Regions from separate parts of the Bacillus cereus group sp. Bce041 genome, predicted to be linked through region 1. Evidence: a T-box and tRNA genes for the amino acid it is inferred to sense, from the RefSeq annotation. Region 1 holds a T-box; the other holds one or more tRNA genes.

Region 1 (9,367 bases):
ATTCATACTTCGTATGAGTGGCGGAATTTTGTAGAGTATATGACTCTGTTTCGTTCGCCCGTTATCCTTATTTGGATAGCGGGCGTTTTTTATTACTTAAAAGGAGGATTTTTTATGGAAAAGTTTAAATATTCATTGCTCGTTTTATTCGGTGCTTGCAGCTATGGCATACTTTCAACTATTTTCAAACTCGGATTCATAAATGGATTTTCAGCACATCAACTATTAGGGGGACAATATGTCTTCGGATGGATTGGACTATTTCTACTCGTTCTTTTCTTTTCACGTCATAAAGTAACAAAAAAACAATTCTTTTCCTTACTAACCGTCGGAACAACAATGAGTATGACCGGGATTTTCTACGCTATTTCTGTAGAAGAACTACCCGCATCTATCGCTGTCGTCCTACTCTTTCAGTTCACTTGGATTGGTGTCATTATCGAAGCAATTGCAAATCGAACATTTCCAAGCCGCGATAAGATTATATCTATCCTTATTTTGTTTGCTGGTACATTGTTTGCAGGTGGTGTATTTGAAGGCCTCGGACAAAGTTTTTCTACGAAAGGGATTATCTTTGGACTATTAGCTGCTGTCTCTTTTTCATTCTATGTTTTTGCAAGCGGGCGCGTCGCTACGGATGTTCCGCCTTATACGAAAAGCTTCCTTATGACAACAAGCGCTACTCTTATCGTATGCCTATTCTTTCCGCCAACCTTTTTAACAGACGGTGCTTTGCAAGCCGGTCTATGGAAATATGCTTTCTTCCTCGGATTATTCGGCGTTGTTGTACCTGTCATTTGTTTTTCAATCGGTGTACCAAAGGTTGGAACAGGGCTTGGTACAATATTAGGTGCAGCTGAATTACCAACTGCTATTATTGCTTCTATTACACTTGTACATGAAGTCGTAACGTTCATGCAGTGGATTGGAATTATTTTCATATTAGTTGGGATCTTCACTCCTCAGCTGCTTACGGCTAGGAAAGAAAGGAAACAAAATCGCGTGCATAGCGCTTGAAAAAATACAGAATTTATATAAAAGATATAACTGCAATTAAAATAAGTAAATTTATCTGGAGGTATAAATGACTATTTTAAGCATCGTATTTTTTGCTATTATGTGTATCTTCTTCCTAATAAGATATATGAAAGAAAAGAAATTTTACGATTTACTTCTCATTCCCGTTTGTATATATGCAGGAGCAGTGAAAACTCCTTTCGTAGAGTACTTAAACTTTAATACTACATTTAAAATAACGTATGATATTGCAGCTATTATTCTTGTAATCCTTGCTGTACTTTTCTTTTTGAAAGATAAGAAAGAGAATCATACTGCATAACAAAAGACCTTTCATTTACTTGAAAGGTCTTTTTCTCTATCTCATTTTACCGCTCCATACAGCTTCTCTATCTCATGCTCAATTTGTTTTACATCGATTCGCTCAAATAATGGCTGTACGCTATCAATTCTACTTGGCAACGTATTTTGCGGTTCCCAATTTCGTTTCACAATCGACAATGTGTTTCGAACTCTTTCACTTGAAAATGGTAAAAACGGTTCAAGGAGATTTGCAAAATTAGCGATAAGATACACACAGTTATAAATCGTTTCTTCACATGAAACTGGATCATCTTCTCTTTGTTTCCAAGGCTGCTTTTCATCAAAGTATTTATTTGCAAAACGTACTGCATCAAATATTGTTTCTAGCGCCACCTTAAATTTAGTTTGCTCAATCGCCTCTCCTACACGCTTATATAATCCTTCTACTTTATCTTTCAGCTCTACTTCAATACTTCCCTTCGGCACGATACCACCATAATATTTTTCGATAAACTTTAATGTCCGGTTCACAAAGTTCCCGTATGCACCTAATAATTCACTATTATGACTGTAAATAAATTCCCGCCATGAAAAATCAGTATCGCGATTTTCTGGTGCGTTGACGGTTAAAAAGTAACGAATAGAATCTGGATCATAGCGTTCTAATATGTCAGGCACCCATACTGCCCAGTTTTTACTTGTAGATAATTTTCTTTTTTCAACTGTTAAATATTCATTCGAAACGATATGACGCGGGATTGCTTCCTCCCCTATTCCAAGTAATACCGCTGGCCAAATGACGGAATGAAACGGAATATTATCCTTTCCGTGCACATAATATGTTTTCGCTTCGCTATCCCAAAACTCTTGATCATCTTTCCCTGTTTCTTCAGCCCAATGTTTACTCGCTGAATAATAGCCTGTCACTGCTTCAATCCATACGTAAATTTTCTTATCTTCATACCCTTCTACTGGAATTGGTACCCCAATTGGTAAATCACGTGATACGGCCCTATCTAGTAATCCTTCCTTTACATATCTCTCTGTTAGTTGAATCGCATTGTCGCGCCATGTCCCTGTTTGCTTGGCAATTTCTACAGCCCTTTTAATTTGCTCCTGAAATGTATGCAATGCGAAATAGAAATGCTCTGTTTCCTGTACAGATGGTGTACTACCACATAACTTACATTTCTTTTCTAACAAATCGAGTGGATCTAAAATAGCAGAACACGCATCGCATTGATCTCCTCTTGCTGCTTCATGACAATGTGGACATATTCCTTCTACATAACGATCCGGTAAAAACTGCGTACACGTTTCACAATATGCTTGTTCCACTGTTTTTTTAAAAATATGTCCTTCTTCTAATAAACGTAAAAAAACATTTTGAACCGTTTCATGATGGTGCTCACTATCTGTACGTGTATAGCAATCATAAGTAAAACCAAGGCTACGAAAACATCGCTGGAACTCTTCATGATACTGATCAGCAATTTCCTTCGCTGTCACACCTTCTTGTTTTGCTCTAATTGCAATCGGTGTTCCATTACAATCACTTCCCGAAACATACAACACATTCTCACCTTTTGACCGGTAATAACGTGCTAAAATATCTCCAGGTAATAAACTCGCAATATGGCCAAGATGTAATGAACCATTCGCATACGGCCAAGCGCCCCCAATAAAAATACTCATCTTACATTCCTCCTTTAAAATATAAAAAGCCCCACCCCTATCTTAAAAAAGATAAGGGCGGGGCTGTATAAACAGTCGCGGTACCACCTTATTTCGCCAATTACTCACATAATTAGCCTTAACAAGTACGGAGCTATATGCTCTTATACTGTGGTTTTGATAACGAGTACCAACTCTCGTCGCCGCCTACTATTATCATTTGATAAGTTCAGGACGAAGCTCAAAGGCCATTGTTCAAATGAATATTCTTGCTTCTTCTCAGCTACCGAAGCTCTCTGGAAAGAATGTGTTCATCCTACTTTTCCTTTTCAACGCTTTTACGTATAACAAGTATTGTACGACTTAATCACAGAAAAATCAAACTTTTATACGGAAAGAAAAGGAAATTCCATCCCCCTGCCTAATACCTATACGTTCACAAAAGGAGTGATAACATTGAACCAAAAACAACTAAGCACTATAAATGAAAAAAGCTGGAATACAGCTGCTTATGAAGCTTGGACGAATCGCCATGGGGCGCCAGAGGATTATGGAAGATCCCACACGCGAAGTAGCACATTATTTACCTTACATACAATCTCCAAAAGGAAAACGTATTATTAACTTACTCGGCTCAAAAGGAAATAAAGGTGTTGCTCTCGCTCTTTTAGGCTCTGACGTAACAGTTGTTGATATTTCAGCAAGTAATGCAAAATATGCAAATGAACTTGCGGACGCAGCAGGTGTCTCTATCCAGTATGTCGTTTCGGATGTATTAAATGTGCAGCTCTCCGAATCATTTGATATCGTATTGCTGGAACTTGGTGTACTCCATTACTTTCTAGATTTAAAACCACTCTTTCAAAAAATTGCTACTTTACTTAAGCGAGATGGAATGCTTATCCTTCGTGACTATCATCCTGTTTACACAAAATTATTAGGAGTCGACCACCCATCATTTCAAGCCAATGGAAATTATTTCGATGAAGAATTAATTGAAGATGATGTTGCTTATAGCATCCTTCTTACAGAAGCACAGAAAGAATCGCTACCTAAAACAACCATCCGTCGCTGGACGCTAGGAGAAATCATTACAACACTTGCGGAAGAACGTTTTAAAATCGAAAAACTAGTTGAAGAACATGGATCTCATCAAATATGGGTCTTTCCTTCTACTGCACCAGAAGGAATCGAAGAACGTATCCCTGGTCTATATACAATAATTGCGACAGCATGCAAAAAAGGATCCCTTCACGGATAGGATCCTTTTTGCATGCTCACGCATATAAGTTGAGGTTGGAGATTACCATAATTCTGTAGAATAGGACACAAGATATTTCAACATTTCGTCTCTGACTTACGTCGTCAAAAAGGGGTATGACCAACATAACGAAGAGTAATGTTTTTAGTTGATATTGATAATCGTTATCAACTAATTAGAAGTATACATGATGTCATTTCAAATTTCAATAGCATTTCTAATATTTATTTATGAATTTTATGATATGCAAATGTATACATTTTAAGAACTTTTTCTAATACTAATCTGACTCCTTCCATTATCTGCTATAATTTTCATTGAACAGATTAATAACTTCATAATAATGTTTTTATTAATTTTGTTTTAAATATCTATAAATCATAATAAACAGTTTAAATGAGGGTAGGGGTAACGATGAAATATGTTAGTATTCGAAAAAAACTACTGTTCACACTCTTAAGCATTTCTTCTTTATTTAGTATTGCTCTTATTGTTATTCTTTCATTCGCCATGAATCAAGCAAGTGAAATCGAAACGTTAAAAAATGATGTATCAAAAAGAGCGACGATTTTAAAAGAACGTGGCGATTGGTTCCAAGCACAAGTTGCTGGTTTACAAGAATATTTGCTATCACATGATCAAAAAGGATTAGATAAGTTCAATCGAGAAGGGAAAAAATTAGCTGATACTAGAGAGAAAGTAACAAGTGACAAGAAGCTCCCAGAAGGAATGAAAGAAGCTATTTTAATGGGTGGAAAATGGCGTAGCGTCATAGATAATGAGGTACTACCTCTTGCGCGTGAAGGAAAATGGGACGAAGCATCCAAAATTGCTTTATCACAAACAGATTATGTAAATGATCTTTTAGGTCGTTTTAATAAATATACAAATGAAGAGAATGAGAAACGTGACGCATTAATTGCTGATGTCGAGTCTTCTTCATCACTTATTCAATATATTATTTTCTTCTCACTTATTACATGTACATTAACGTCTATCTTATTAGCATGGTGGTTCTCTGGTAAACTCGTTAAACCAATTCGACAAATTGATGAGAAGTTAAAAGAATTAGCTTCTCAAAACGGAGATTTAACGGCTAGATTACACGTAACAAGTAAAGATGAAATTGGTGACATTGCAAATTCCTTTAATCAAATGCTCACTAACTTACAGCATATAATAAAACAAGTTCAACAAACATCAACAAGTGTAAAAGAAGCTTCCGAAAATGTATTTATCGAAACAACCGCTTCTATGGAAAATACCGCAAGAACCCAAGAAACTATGAATGCTCTTGAACACAATATTCGTTCACAAGTTTCTAGCATTGAAGAAAGTTCAACCGCAATGGATGACATGGCAACGAGTGTTCAGCGTATCGCTGAGTCCGCCTCTTCTGTTACTAGTTTAGCTGTCACAACTTCAGAAAAAGCAGATGATGGGAATAAAGTCATTGAGAAATCTATTACACAAATGCATACAATTAACGAAGCTGTTAACGCTACATCACAAGTAGTTGAGCGGCTCATTACACATACAAATCATATAGATACTGCACTTCAATCTATTTCAAATATCGCCGACCAAACAAATTTGCTCGCTTTAAATGCTTCTATTGAAGCAGCTCGTGCTGGTGAACACGGCAAAGGATTCGCTGTTGTTGCCGATGAAGTTCGAAAACTTGCTGAACAATCTCAACTAGCCGCAACTGACATTAACCATTTACTTCATCAAATTCAAGCTGATACAAAAATAGCAAATGATATGATGACACAAGGTCAAGCAGAAGCTTCTGAAGGAATTACGGTTATTCGTACCGCCGGATCTTCATTCTCAGAAATTGTTAACCACATTAACAAAGTCTCTACACAAATGCAAGAAATGTCTGCAACTGCTGAAGAGATGGCTGCAAGCTCTGAAGAAATGAACGCAGCTTTAAATAATATCGCTTCTATTTCAAACGAAGTTGCTGCAGAAACATCACAAACAGCGCATTCGGCTGGTGATCAAGTAAACAAAATGAGTATCGTGGCTAACAAATCATCTGAAATGAAAACAATCGTACAAGAACTTGAAGTTCTCGTCTCTCATTTCAAAACAAACGCTTAAAGTGAAAATGACACGAGCTCAAAGGTATAGGAATGAAAGTTTTACAGTCTCTCTTTTTTCACTTTAAAATATCTCTTTCTATCTCTCATTCCGTCTGCTATAATTCCTAAAGGAAATAAGAAAGCTTTATTCCAACTGGAGTAAAGCTTTCTTTCAATTTTTTACATTTATTAATTCTAATACTAAGATTTCACAAAGGAGGCTTTTAATTATATGAATTTTGTAAGTATCAGAAAAAAACTTATGTTCATGATGGGAACGATTTGCGCTTTATTTGGTGTCGCCTTAGCATTTATTTTATTTTTTGCTATCGACCAATCTCGTAAAGCTGAAACATTACAAAAAGAAATTTCTCCACTGGCAACAGAATTGAAAGAGCGTGGAGACGCTTATCAAGTACAGCTCTCTGCTTTAAGAGGTTATTTACTACAACATGATCAAGTCGAATTAGACAAGTTTAATGAGATGAGTAAACGTCTTGAGGATTCAAAAGATAAACTTCTTTCTAATCCAAATCTTTCTTCGTCCGTAAAAAGCACAATGGAATTAGGGTCTACTTGGAGAAAGTTCATTGAAGAAAAAGTATTCACTCTTGCAAAAGAACAAAAATGGGAAGAGGCTTTACAAGTAGCTTCTTCAGAAAACGGAACGGTCTATAAAGTAATTGGTGACTTCACAAATTACAGTAATGAACAAGCTAAATTACGTGAACAATCTATTGAAAAAATTGATCAATCTGCACTCTTAATCGAATATGTTATTTTCTTATCACTTGTTGTATGTATTATCGTTGCAATTATTCTTGCATGGTGGTTCTCTGGTAAACTGGTGAAACCAATTCAACAAATTGACACGAAACTAAAAGAATTGGCCTCTCAAGAAGGTGACTTAACGGCACGTCTACAAGTAAATAGCAACGATGAAATAGGTGCTATCGCAACATCATTTAATAAAATGTTAGAAAACCTACAACATATTATTAATCGTGTTCAAAAAACATCAGTGGAAGTACAAACCGCTTCTGAAAATATGCTAGAAAAAACGAATACATCACGTGAGGCGACATTAAGAGTCCAAAGCTCGATGTCCAACTTAAATGCAAGTATTCAATCACAAACTTCTAGTATGGAAGAAAGTTCAACTGCAATGGATGATATGGCAGTAAGTGTTCAGCGCATTGCTGAATCTGCTTCATCTGTAGCGGAACTTGCTGTTGCCACATCTGAACATGCTAGCGATGGCAGTACCGTTATCCAAAAATCTGTTTCACAAATGACAACAATACACGAAGCTGTAAATGCTACGTCAGAAGTGGTTGAACGTCTAATCACTCATACGAAATATATTGATACTGCTGTACAATCTATTTCTAATATTGCTGAGCAAACAAACTTACTTGCTTTAAATGCTTCTATTGAGGCAGCTCGTGCTGGTGAGCAAGGAAAAGGATTTGCTGTCGTAGCTGACGAAGTTCGAAAACTTGCTGAACAATCTAAAACAGCTGCAACAGACATTAATCAATTACTACATCAAATTCAAAATGATACAGAAACTGCTAGCTCTATGATGTCTCAAGGCCGTTCTGAAGCATTTGAAGGCATTAATGTTATTCGTGAAGCTGGTACTTCTTTCTCAACAATTGTAGAACAAGTAAATAAAGTATCTACTCAAATGCAAGATATATCAGCAACTGCTGAAGAAATGGCTGCAAGTGCTGAAGAAATGAACGCTTCACTTAATAACATCGCTTCTATCTCTACTGAAGTATCGAGCGAAACTGCCGCAACGGCACAATCTGCTGAACAGAAAGTTATTGTTATGAATGAAATGACAGTAACTGCTAGAAAAATGAAACAAACAGTTGAAGAGTTAGATCAACTCGTATCTCATTTTAAAACAGAATAGATGTTCAAAAAATATCCCTTCTTTGAAAGAGGGATATTTTTTTGAGCTCATTTCCTGCACATTATGCTCATTTCCGTTATAATGAGAATCGATATCATTAAAGTGTAGGAGGGGCTGCTTATGTCACAAGAAGCATTTGAAAATAAATTACTTGCCAATTTAGAGGCTGTTATTGACCCTGAACTAGGTGTTGATATCGTTAATCTTGGATTAGTTTATGATGTTACAGCAGATGAAAATAATAATGCTGTCATTACGATGACTATGACTTCTATCGGTTGTCCAATGGCTGGGCAAATCGTATCAGACGTTAAAAAAGTATTATCAACGAACGTACCTGAAGTTAATGAAATAGAAGTAAATGTCGTTTGGAATCCACCGTGGTCGAAAGAACGTATGTCACGTATGGCGAAAATCGCATTAGGCATTCGCGACTAAATAAAGTGGAAATTTCATCATTTGCGGATAGCGGGATAAAGAAAAGACCTGACTAGGATGTCAGGTCTTTTCTCTTATTATTTTACACCTACTGCATCATAAGCTTTCGTTACAGCTTGTACAGCTTTAGAGTTTTTACCATATAAATCTTCAGCTGACTGAAGAGCAGCTTGACGCATCATTTTGAAGTCAGAGTTTGCAGTTAAATATTTCGTAAGAGCACGGTAGTAAATTTTTTCTGTCGCTTCACGGCCCACTCCAGTTACTTTCACGCCGTAATGATCTCCGCCTTCAGATACTAAATATGCAGCTTTATTGTTAATACTGCTGTTAATATGAACACCGCCATTATCAGCTGTTCCAGTATAACGTTTACTATAGTGATCTGGGTAACCTTCACTTGGTTTTAATGGATTTGGAATAGACGCTGGGTCTTTAAGAGAGCGAAGTGCATCACCAGGTTTATCAGGTGTATAAATATCAGCACCTAAATCCCAGCTCTTCTTCTCAACCATAACACCCATAATATCAGATAACGATTCATTTAACGCCCCTGACTCATTTTTGTAAACAAGGTTTGCTGTATGTTCAGTTACAGCATGCGTTAATTCGTGACCGATAACATCAAGTCCAGCAGATAATGGAATGAATGTTTTTCCA
Region 2 (9,367 bases), on a different contig from region 1:
AAACTCATCTCGTTTCACTTCTTCACAATTTATTACATTCAATATGCTCACCTCACTTAGATGACAGAATTTTTTATACTTTAACTATTTCTGCGAAAAACTGCAATATCCTTGTTAATTTATAAAAAACATTCGTTTTTTTCTTAAAAATGTTAGTTTTTCTTCACATTTCCGTGTAAAATATCGAATTTTGACGAATATTCATTGTAAACGCTTCATTCTACTTCTATATTTCCTCCTATTATTTTTTTCTCAACCTTTATTTTATTAGGTTTATACTATTTTTCATGCTATTTTCCACTCAAAATCAAAACAAAATAATCTGTAATAAAAAAATGTTTCTCAACATTTTTTGTCATATTTTTATTGAAACGCGAAATTCATAAGCATATACTTGTTCTCAATAAAGAACTATGATCTTTCGTAACTATAATTCATAGCGGACTACTATGTTTACTTATTTATCCTTGTTGCGAACGGTTGCTATACAAATTTAACTAGGAGGCTTTCTTATGTCATTAAAACAAAAAGTAGGAATGGGAATTATCACCGCTTCACTTGGCTTATCCCTTACATTCGGCGGTGTATTCGCCTATTTCAGTGATTCAGAAACATCAAGTAACTCATTTCAAGCTGGAACACTAGATCTTTCTATTAATCCAAGTGTAATCGTTAATGTGAAAGATTTAAAACCAGGTGATTTTATTGAAAGGAACTTCAAGCTTGAAAATAAAGGTACATTGGATATCGCAAAAGTAGCACTTGAAACATCATATGAAGTTACAGATGCAAAGCAAAATAATGACGGTGAAGATTTAGGTGATCACATTATCGTCAAGTTTCTAGTAAATGATGGACAGCCATCTAATCCAAACGATGATCATGAGATTGTGTGGGAAACAAAACTATCACAATTAAAAACTATGAAACCTGAAGATGTCGCTACGTCTCTAGAACGTCATAACTTAATAGATGGTATTAAATCTGGTGAAACAGATTACTTACACGTCCTCTTCTCATTTGAAGATAACGACCGAGATCAAAATAAATTTCAAGGTGATTCCCTGCAGCTAAACTGGACATTCCATGCTGAGCAAACAGCTGGCGTGGAGAAATAATTTTTAAAAATATAAATTACCGGAGGCCTATACATGAAAAAGAAAAATCGTTTTGTTACCGGAATTGTAACAGCTGGCGTTTTGTTTTCAACTGCTATTCCGTTCAATGTACTTGCTGAAAGTCCTATTAACCAAATTGAATCTTCAAATGCTCATTCTATATTATCTAAGCTTTCTAAAGAACAACGCCTGGCATTACAAACGGTAGATGCCAACCCTGGTTTTACAATTTCACCAGATATTAATACGAGTAGTTCTGAGCCTGTAAATATCATCGTAGAATTTCAAACTGCTCCAGTAAAGATTAATGAATTAAAACAAAAAGAAAAAGGATTACAGTCTGCTCCTGAAAATATAAAAGCACGTATTGATCAAGAACATGAAGAATTCGAAAAAGGACTAAAACGTCTTTATCAATTCAGCCCATCAGTAAAATCAGGAAACTTCCAGTCTGTACAAATTAAACGTTCTTATAAGCATGCGATAAATGGTGTTGCGATGACATTACCAGCAAATACAGTAGAAGAATTGTTACGAATTGGCGTTGTAAAACGTATTTGGAAAGATTACGAAGTGAAATTAAATTTACCAAAACAAGCTGAGCAAAAAGCGCCTCAAAAACTAACAGATAGCATCCCGCAAATTGGAGTAGATAAGTTACATAGTGAGGGCATTACCGGAAAAGGAATTAAAGTTGGTGTATTAGATACAGGTATTGATTACAATCATCCTGACTTAAAAGACGTATATAAAGGCTATCGCGCGAAACCTGGTGAGGACTCTAGCAAAGTAGACCCAAACTCAGTAAAGGGTTGGGACTTTATTAATAATGATGCAGATCCAATGGAAACTACTTATTCAGAATGGCAACAATCTGGTGCTCCTGAATTTGATAACCGTGGTTCTTCCTTCTACACAGCCCACGGCACTCACGTAGCAGGTATCGTTTCTGCTCAAAAGAAGAACCAATCTGATTCAGCAGTAAAAGGTGTTGCACCTGACATTGAACTGTATAACTATCGTGTACTCGGTCCATACGGAAGTGGAGATAGTTCAGGTATTATCGCTGCAATTGATAAATCCATTTCTGACGGTATGAACGTTATTAACTTATCGTTAGGTGATGATAGCAACAATCCACTCGATCCAACATCTATCGCTGTTAATAATGCAATGCTTTCAGGCGTTGTTACAGTCGTTGCTGCTGGTAACTCTGGACCAAATCCATCAACACTCGGATCACCAGGTGCTTCACCATTTGCAATTACGGTTGGAGCAAGTGATAGCTCTATTTCCTTACCGAAACTATCAGGTCATGCTGGACAATTACAATTTCCTAACCTAATTCTATTCGGCAAAAACTTCACTGATAAAATAGAAGATTTCAAGGGACAAACTTTACCTATTGAATATGTAGGAATTGGTACGCCTGACGAGTTTAGTAAAAAAGATGTAAAAGGAAAAATCGCTCTCGTTGCACGCGGTACACTGTCATTTGATGAAAAAATTGCTAATGCAAAACAAGCAGGTGCAAAAGCCGTTATTATTTATAACAATGTGGATGGAGAAATTCCTTTCTACGTTGGCGAAAGTACAAAATACATTCCAGCATTCCGCCTAACGAAAGAAGAAGGTGAAAAACTAAAAGCTCAAATCGAACAAGGTAGCACCTCCTTAACTCTCGATGAAATTAATTACATTCAAACAGAAGGCGATCATCTTGCAGACTTTAGCTCACGCGGTCCTGTTACAGCAAATGATGATATTAAGCCTGATATTACAGCGCCTGGTGTCGCTATCCTTTCAACAGTTCCTGAATATATTAACGACCCGCAAGAGGGTGAAAACTACGCTGTTTCCTATGAGCGTATGCAAGGAACATCTATGGCTTCTCCTCATATCGCTGGCGTTGCTGCTCTAATTTTACAAGAACACCCAGACTACTCTCCGTTCGATGTAAAAGCGTCTCTTATGAACACAGCTAATGATTTAAAAGAAAAATATTCCGTATATGAAGTTGGAGCTGGGCGAGTAGATGCTTACAACGCCGTTCGTACAGAAACAAGCTTTAAAGTATTAGATACGACACAAACTGTTGTAAATGATGAAGTAATTGAAGTACCCGAAGAAACTGGATCTATTGCATTCGGTAAGTTTTATCAAAAAGACGGTGAAGCTCTTGAACAAAAACGAAATATAAAAGTAACTAATCATAATAAACAAGAGAAAAAAGAATTTAAAACAGAAATTTCTTATACACCAGCATCGTCTACTATTAACGATGCTGTCGCAAACGTTGTAAAAATCTCTGCTCCAGAAACAATTACTCTTGATGCTGGCAAAACAGGTGAAATTGAAGCAAAAATTAATGTTCCAGCCGGTGTGAAACAAGGCCGATATGAAGGGTACATTCATATTACGAACACAAAAAATAAAGAAGAAACATATCAAATCCCATTCTCTATTCGTGTATCAGAGCCTGGTATTGAAAATGCAATACTATCAAGAAAAGCAATTTCAACTGATACATCTAAATTCAATCCATACGGTGAATCGTATGTTCACGGAGCATTCCAATTAAACAGCGAACTTGAAACGTTAGATCTTATCGTAAAAGATTCCAAAACAAATAAAGCTCTTGGCTTCATTGGAACATTAAACACGAGTGGCCTAAAAACTGATGTGTATTACTACTTAGATTCATTCTTTAATGGAAAAGTGTATCCTTTTACAAATGATCCTGCAAAACCAATCGGTGATGAGAAAATCAACTTACCAGAAGGAGACTACACAATTGAGTTTGTCGGTTATGATAAGGCTGGGAAAGCACGTGTAAAAGGTGATTATGTTGTAATTGATAATACACCACCAGAAGTGAAATTAACTGGATTAAAACCTGGTATTTACGAGTTAAATGAAGAAAATTATACAGTAGAAGATGGCAAAAAAGCATTATGGATTAAAGGAAATGTATACGATTCAAACGTTGATTACTTAAAAGGAAAAGGATTAAACATTACGCAAGAAGCGAATGGCGTTATGTACTATGACTATTCTCCATACTTGCATAAGTTTTTACCGATTAATGCAAATGGCGACTTTAAAGTTGGCATTACACCTGACTCCTTCAGAACGGAAGGTCCAATGAACACAGGCGTATATATTTTCGATTATGCAACTGCAGGTCCTGACTATCCAAACGGTGTAAATAACTACTGGTTTATCCCGCAAGGTGCTCAATATGCAAAAACTAGTTACGATAAAAAAGAATTATATAAAAATGACGAGTTCACAGTAACACTAAACGCGAAACACGTAAAACAATTTGTTGCTGGGCAATTTAATGTAAACTTCCTAGAGAAGAACTTCAAATTTGCAAATGCGAAATTTAATCCTGCTTTTGAAAAGCTACTTTCCCAAAAAGGGGTAACCGCAAAAGTAAATGAACCGAAACTAGAGGCAGGCTCTGTTACAGTTGGCGGAGCTATCGATGATAAAAATTTTGCTGGATTAGATGGTGATTTCCCGTTCATTGATGTAACTTTCAAAGTAGAAAATGATGAGTTTTATGAAGCAAACGCTCAATTAGAATCACCAATTTTTGTTTACTGGAAACAAGGTGAATCAGAACCAAATAGAATGCGTGTACTTCAAGATCAAACATTCTCAGTTATGTCCTTAAACTCATTAGTAGAAGGAAATATTAAACCTGGTGCATTCTTAAATGAACGCGGATATTTAGATGAAAAGTTCGATTATACAAAGCTTGACGTAAAAGTATATGCGACTGATTCTTACCGTCATAAGTTTGAAGGCTCACTAGATAAATACGGATACTTCAAACTAAATGGACTTCCAGTTAATAAACGCGACTATAACTTATATGTAGAGGTGCCAGGACATTTAACAAGCCGCCTAACAACGAAACTTGGTACTGAAAAAGACGGTAAGTTGCTTGGCCAATATTATTATGCAAGACCTGACGAAAACCTTGCCGGCGATGTAAATGGTGATAAAGTAATCGATATTAAAGATGCTGAAATCATTGCTAGCAACTATGGTAAAAAAGGACTAACTGTAAAAGACGGAGATCTTAATAAAGATGGTATTGTCGACGAAAAAGATATTCGCTTCGTTGAAAAGAACTTCTTGAAAAAAGGGCCAGATGCATCTAAATCACAAACACCTATAGAAAAATCAAAAAGCGGTACACTGGCAGATATTTTAAAGAAATTAGGATTAACGCCTAAAAAATAATAAAGTGAAACTTTAATCAATTGAGGTTTTACTGCCCGGCAAATAGCGGAATAATAAAGAGCACTCTACGTAAAATAGAGTGCTCTTTTTCTATAAACGACCCTTATCCAGCAAAAGGGGTATATTGGGGATATACAAGGGAAACCGGAAAAGGAATTTATATTAAATTATATAAGTTCAGAGGTAAGAAGCAGTTTCCCACCTCTGAACTATTTAGCAATTATTATAGTACTGGTGCCATTGTTTCTTTTAATACTTTTACAGAATGAGCGAACTTCGCTTTTTCATCTTCATTTAGCTCAAGTTCTACGATTTCACGTACACCTTCGCGGTTAATTACAGCTGGAACACCTACGTAAGCATCTTTCTCGCCGTATTGACCTTCAAGGTATGCAGATACAGTTAATACGCTGTTCTCGTTGTTTAAGATTGCTTTAGTTACACGAAGTAGTGACATACCGATTCCGTAGTAAGTTGCACCTTTACGCTCGATGATATGGTAAGCTGCATCACGTACGTTTTCGAAGATTTTGTCTAAGTCTTCTTGTTTGTACTGTTCGTTGTTAGCTAAGATTGTTTCTAATTTTTGTACACCGATAGTAGCGTGGCTCCATACTGGAAGTTCAGTGTCACCGTGTTCACCAACGATGTAAGCATGAACGTTACGTGGATCTACATCTAAGTAGTCACCTAACATGTAACGGAAACGAGCAGAGTCTAAAGTAGTACCAGAACCGATTACGCGCTCTTTCGGTAAACCAGATTCTTTCCAAGTTACGTAAGTTAAAATATCAACTGGGTTAGTTGCGATTAAGAAGATTCCATCGAATCCGCTATCCATAATGCCTCGAACGATTTGTTTAAAGATCTTTGTATTTTTCTCAACTAAGTCTAAACGAGTTTCACCTGGCTTTTGTGGTAACCCAGCAGTGATAACAACTAAATCTGCATCTTTACAATCTGCATAGCTACCGCTCCAAACTTTTGTTGGTGATGGAGAGAATGGTACCGCATGGCTTAAGTCCATTGCTTCCCCTTCTGCTTTTGCTTCATTAACATCTACTAATACGAATTCTTCAGCTACACCTTGGTTGATCATTGAGTAAGCGTAACTACAACCTACAGCTCCTGTTCCTACTAATACTACACGATTGATACCTTTTTTCATGGTAATTTCCCCTCTCTATTGTTCACATATATTTTTTTATAATTGTTTAAGTAATTAATTAAAATACTAATTTAATGTTGTTTAACTTCTTTACATTCATATTGTAGCACGTATTATTGTGAATTACTTCACAAATTATGACCTATTTGTGAACTTTTTCACATAGAGTGTAAAGTTATTGGAATAGGTGTGGAATCCATTTCAATGGAGGCGTTTTCTTTAGATTGTGAAAGGGATTTTCTTGTGTTTTTTGTCGGTAAGTGAAATTACACCGGCGATTTTTAGAATATATCGACCGTAACTCAAATTATATCAGCGATTATTAAAATTTATCGATCGTAACTCAAATTATATCAGCGATTTTTGCAATATATCGACTTACCGACAAAACTCGACAATACTGACAACATAAAAAAACTGTCTTCAGTAGATCACAGCTATTGAGAGAAAGCAACTTCTTCTATATATTATTTATTTTCCACAGTAGCTCCCAGATGCATTTTTCATCGGTTTCTCCAAGTGTAGGAGGCTACAGCCATACAGCTGGGGTAAAAGTTCAAGTTGAAGTTAATTCCTTCATATTCATACAGGTCCAAATAATTAACATGATTGTATTTACGGCTCTCTATGTACCCAACTGCAACAGCGAATACTTCATATTTCTTCTATTGCATAAAAAAGCAGACTATCCAAAGTCCATTTTTATACAACAAAAAAGAGATAGCAGATTATGCTATCTCTTTTAGTATGACCCGTACGGGATTCGAACCCGTGTTACCGCCGTGAAAGGGCGGTGTCTTAACCACTTGACCAACGGGCCAGTTCTGGCAGAGAAGAAGGGATTCGAACCCTCGCACCGCGTTCGCGATCTACTCCCTTAGCAGGGGAGCCCCTTGAGCCACTTGGGTACTTCTCTATAAATATGGCTCCGCAGGTAGGACTCGAACCTACGACCGATCGGTTAACAGCCGATAGCTCTACCACTGAGCTACTGCGGAACAATTATGGTGGGCCTAAATGGACTCGAACCATCGACCTCACGCTTATCAGGCGTGCGCTCTAACCAGCTGAGCTATAGGCCCATAATTGAAAAGCGGGTGAAGAGAATCGAACTCTCGACCAGAGCTTGGAAGGCTCTTGTTTTACCACTAAACTACACCCGCATTAAATTGTAAATGGTGAGCCATGAAGGACTCGAACCTTCGACCCTCTGATTAAAAGTCAGATGCTCTACCAACTGAGCTAATGGCTCATTTTGAAAGTGGTGCCGACTAGAGGACTTGAACCCCCAACCTACTGATTACAAGTCAGTTGCTCTACCAATTGAGCTAAGTCGGCTTGCGACTTCAAAATGGTGGCTCGGGACGGAATCGAACCGCCGACACGAGGATTTTCAGTCCTCTGCTCTACCGACTGAGCTACCGAGCCTTTATGTAAAAATGGCGGTCCCGACCGGGGTCGAACCGGCGATCTCCTGCGTGACAGGCAGGCATGTTAACCACTACACCACGGGACCATTTGGTTGCGGGGACAGGATTTGAACCTGCGACCTTCGGGTTATGAGCCCGACGAGCTACCGTGCTGCTCCACCCCGCGATGATAAAATATTTACTTTAGAAAAAATGGAGGAGGTAGAGGGATTCGAACCCCCGCGCGACTCTCGCCGCCTGTCGGTTTTCAAGACCGATCCCTTCAGCCGAACTTGGGTATACCTCCGAGATATATACGTCTAATGGTGGACCTTGTAGGACTCGAACCTACGACCGGACGGTTATGAGCCGTCTGCTCTAACCAGCTGAGCTAAAGGTCCTTTATGGTAGCGGCGGAGGGGATCGAACCCCCGACCTCACGGGTATGAACCGTACGCTCTAGCCAGCTGAGCTACACCGCCATAAATGATATTAATATAAGTGGAGCCTAGCGGGATCGAACCGCTGACCTCCTGCGTGCAAGGCAGGCGCTCTCCCAGCTGAGCTAAGGCCCCATGTTTTTTAGGGATATCGGGAAGACAGGATTTGAACCTGCGACCCCCTGGTCCCAAACCAGGTGCTCTACCAAGCTGAGCCACTTCCCGTTAATAAAAGCGCGCCCGAGAGGAGTCGAACCCCTAACCTCTTGATCCGTAGTCAAACGCTCTATCCAATTGAGCTACGGGCGCATATGGTGCCGAGGGCGGGGGTCGAACCCGCACGGTGGTCACCCACCGCAGGATTTTAAGTCCTGTGCGTCTGCCTGTTCCGCCACCCCGGCATGTCATATTGAAAATTGGAGCGGAAGACGGGATTCGAACCCGCGACCCCAACCTTGGCAAGGTTGTATTCTACCACTGAACTACTTCCGCAAGACATGTATGAGTTATTTAATTAAAAGTGCGGGTGAAGGGAGTCGAACCCCCACGCCAAAGGCGCCAGATCCTAAGTCTGGTGCGTCTGCCAATTCCGCCACACCCGCATATTAATTTATTTAAGAAAAATGGGGCGACTGATGGGAATCGAACCCACGAATGCCGGAGCCACAATCCGGTGCGTTAACCACTTCGCCACAACCGCCATGATTTCTGGTGCCGACTAGAGGACTTGAACCCCCAACCTACTGATTACAAGTCAGTTGCTCTACCAATTGAGCTAAGTCGGCTAAATGGTGGAGGATGACGGGATCGAACCGCCGACCCCCTGCTTGTAAGGCAGGTGCTCTCCCAGCTGAGCTAATCCTCCATTTGCCTGGCAACGTCCTACTCTCACAGGGACAAGGTCCCAACTACCATCGGCGCTAGAGAGCTTAACTTCCGTGTTCGGTATGGGAACGGGTGTGACCTCTCTGCCAT

The links. The T-box of region 1 lies ahead of metG (methionine--tRNA ligase). A T-box ahead of a tRNA ligase gene usually reads a tRNA of that ligase, here a tRNA-Met.
Positions count from the first base shown of each region.
Region 2: it has a tRNA-Met gene. The T-box ahead of metG (methionine--tRNA ligase) is inferred to sense a tRNA for this amino acid. The anticodon was not compared.

Region 1 is NZ_JBQXON010000006.1:199,215-208,581, reverse strand. Features, by position in the region: gene ACUN13_RS20290 (EamA family transporter) at 115-1,017, shown strand; gene ACUN13_RS20285 (hypothetical protein) at 1,085-1,339, shown strand; gene metG (methionine--tRNA ligase) at 1,381-3,015, opposite strand; T-box leader at 3,066-3,336, opposite strand; partial or broken gene ACUN13_RS20275 (class I SAM-dependent methyltransferase) at 3,451-4,255, shown strand; gene ACUN13_RS20270 (methyl-accepting chemotaxis protein) at 4,670-6,364, shown strand; gene ACUN13_RS20265 (methyl-accepting chemotaxis protein) at 6,578-8,269, shown strand; gene ACUN13_RS20260 (metal-sulfur cluster assembly factor) at 8,390-8,707, shown strand; gene nprB (neutral protease NprB) at 8,785-9,367, opposite strand, start outside.
Region 2 is NZ_JBQXON010000001.1:1,105,866-1,115,232, forward strand. Features, by position in the region: gene glgB (1,4-alpha-glucan branching protein GlgB) at 1-42, opposite strand, end outside; gene ACUN13_RS05830 (CalY family protein) at 513-1,118, shown strand; gene ACUN13_RS05835 (S8 family serine peptidase) at 1,152-5,375, shown strand; gene ACUN13_RS05840 (L-lactate dehydrogenase) at 5,599-6,543, opposite strand; tRNA gene ACUN13_RS05845 (tRNA-Glu) at 7,292-7,363, opposite strand; tRNA gene ACUN13_RS05850 (tRNA-Ser) at 7,369-7,459, opposite strand; tRNA gene ACUN13_RS05855 (tRNA-Asn) at 7,467-7,541, opposite strand; tRNA gene ACUN13_RS05860 (tRNA-Ile) at 7,549-7,625, opposite strand; tRNA gene ACUN13_RS05865 (tRNA-Gly) at 7,636-7,706, opposite strand; tRNA gene ACUN13_RS05870 (tRNA-Lys) at 7,720-7,795, opposite strand; tRNA gene ACUN13_RS05875 (tRNA-Thr) at 7,806-7,881, opposite strand; tRNA gene ACUN13_RS05880 (tRNA-Phe) at 7,896-7,971, opposite strand; tRNA gene ACUN13_RS05885 (tRNA-Asp) at 7,984-8,059, opposite strand; tRNA gene ACUN13_RS05890 (tRNA-Met) at 8,063-8,139, opposite strand; tRNA gene ACUN13_RS05895 (tRNA-Ser) at 8,167-8,259, opposite strand; tRNA gene ACUN13_RS05900 (tRNA-Ile) at 8,277-8,353, opposite strand; tRNA gene ACUN13_RS05905 (tRNA-Met) at 8,358-8,434, opposite strand; tRNA gene ACUN13_RS05910 (tRNA-Ala) at 8,455-8,527, opposite strand; tRNA gene ACUN13_RS05915 (tRNA-Pro) at 8,544-8,617, opposite strand; tRNA gene ACUN13_RS05920 (tRNA-Arg) at 8,628-8,701, opposite strand; tRNA gene ACUN13_RS05925 (tRNA-Leu) at 8,705-8,793, opposite strand; tRNA gene ACUN13_RS05930 (tRNA-Gly) at 8,810-8,884, opposite strand; tRNA gene ACUN13_RS05935 (tRNA-Leu) at 8,914-8,994, opposite strand; tRNA gene ACUN13_RS05940 (tRNA-His) at 9,017-9,092, opposite strand; tRNA gene ACUN13_RS05945 (tRNA-Thr) at 9,102-9,177, opposite strand; tRNA gene ACUN13_RS05950 (tRNA-Val) at 9,182-9,257, opposite strand; partial or broken rRNA gene rrf (5S ribosomal RNA) at 9,262-9,367, opposite strand, start outside.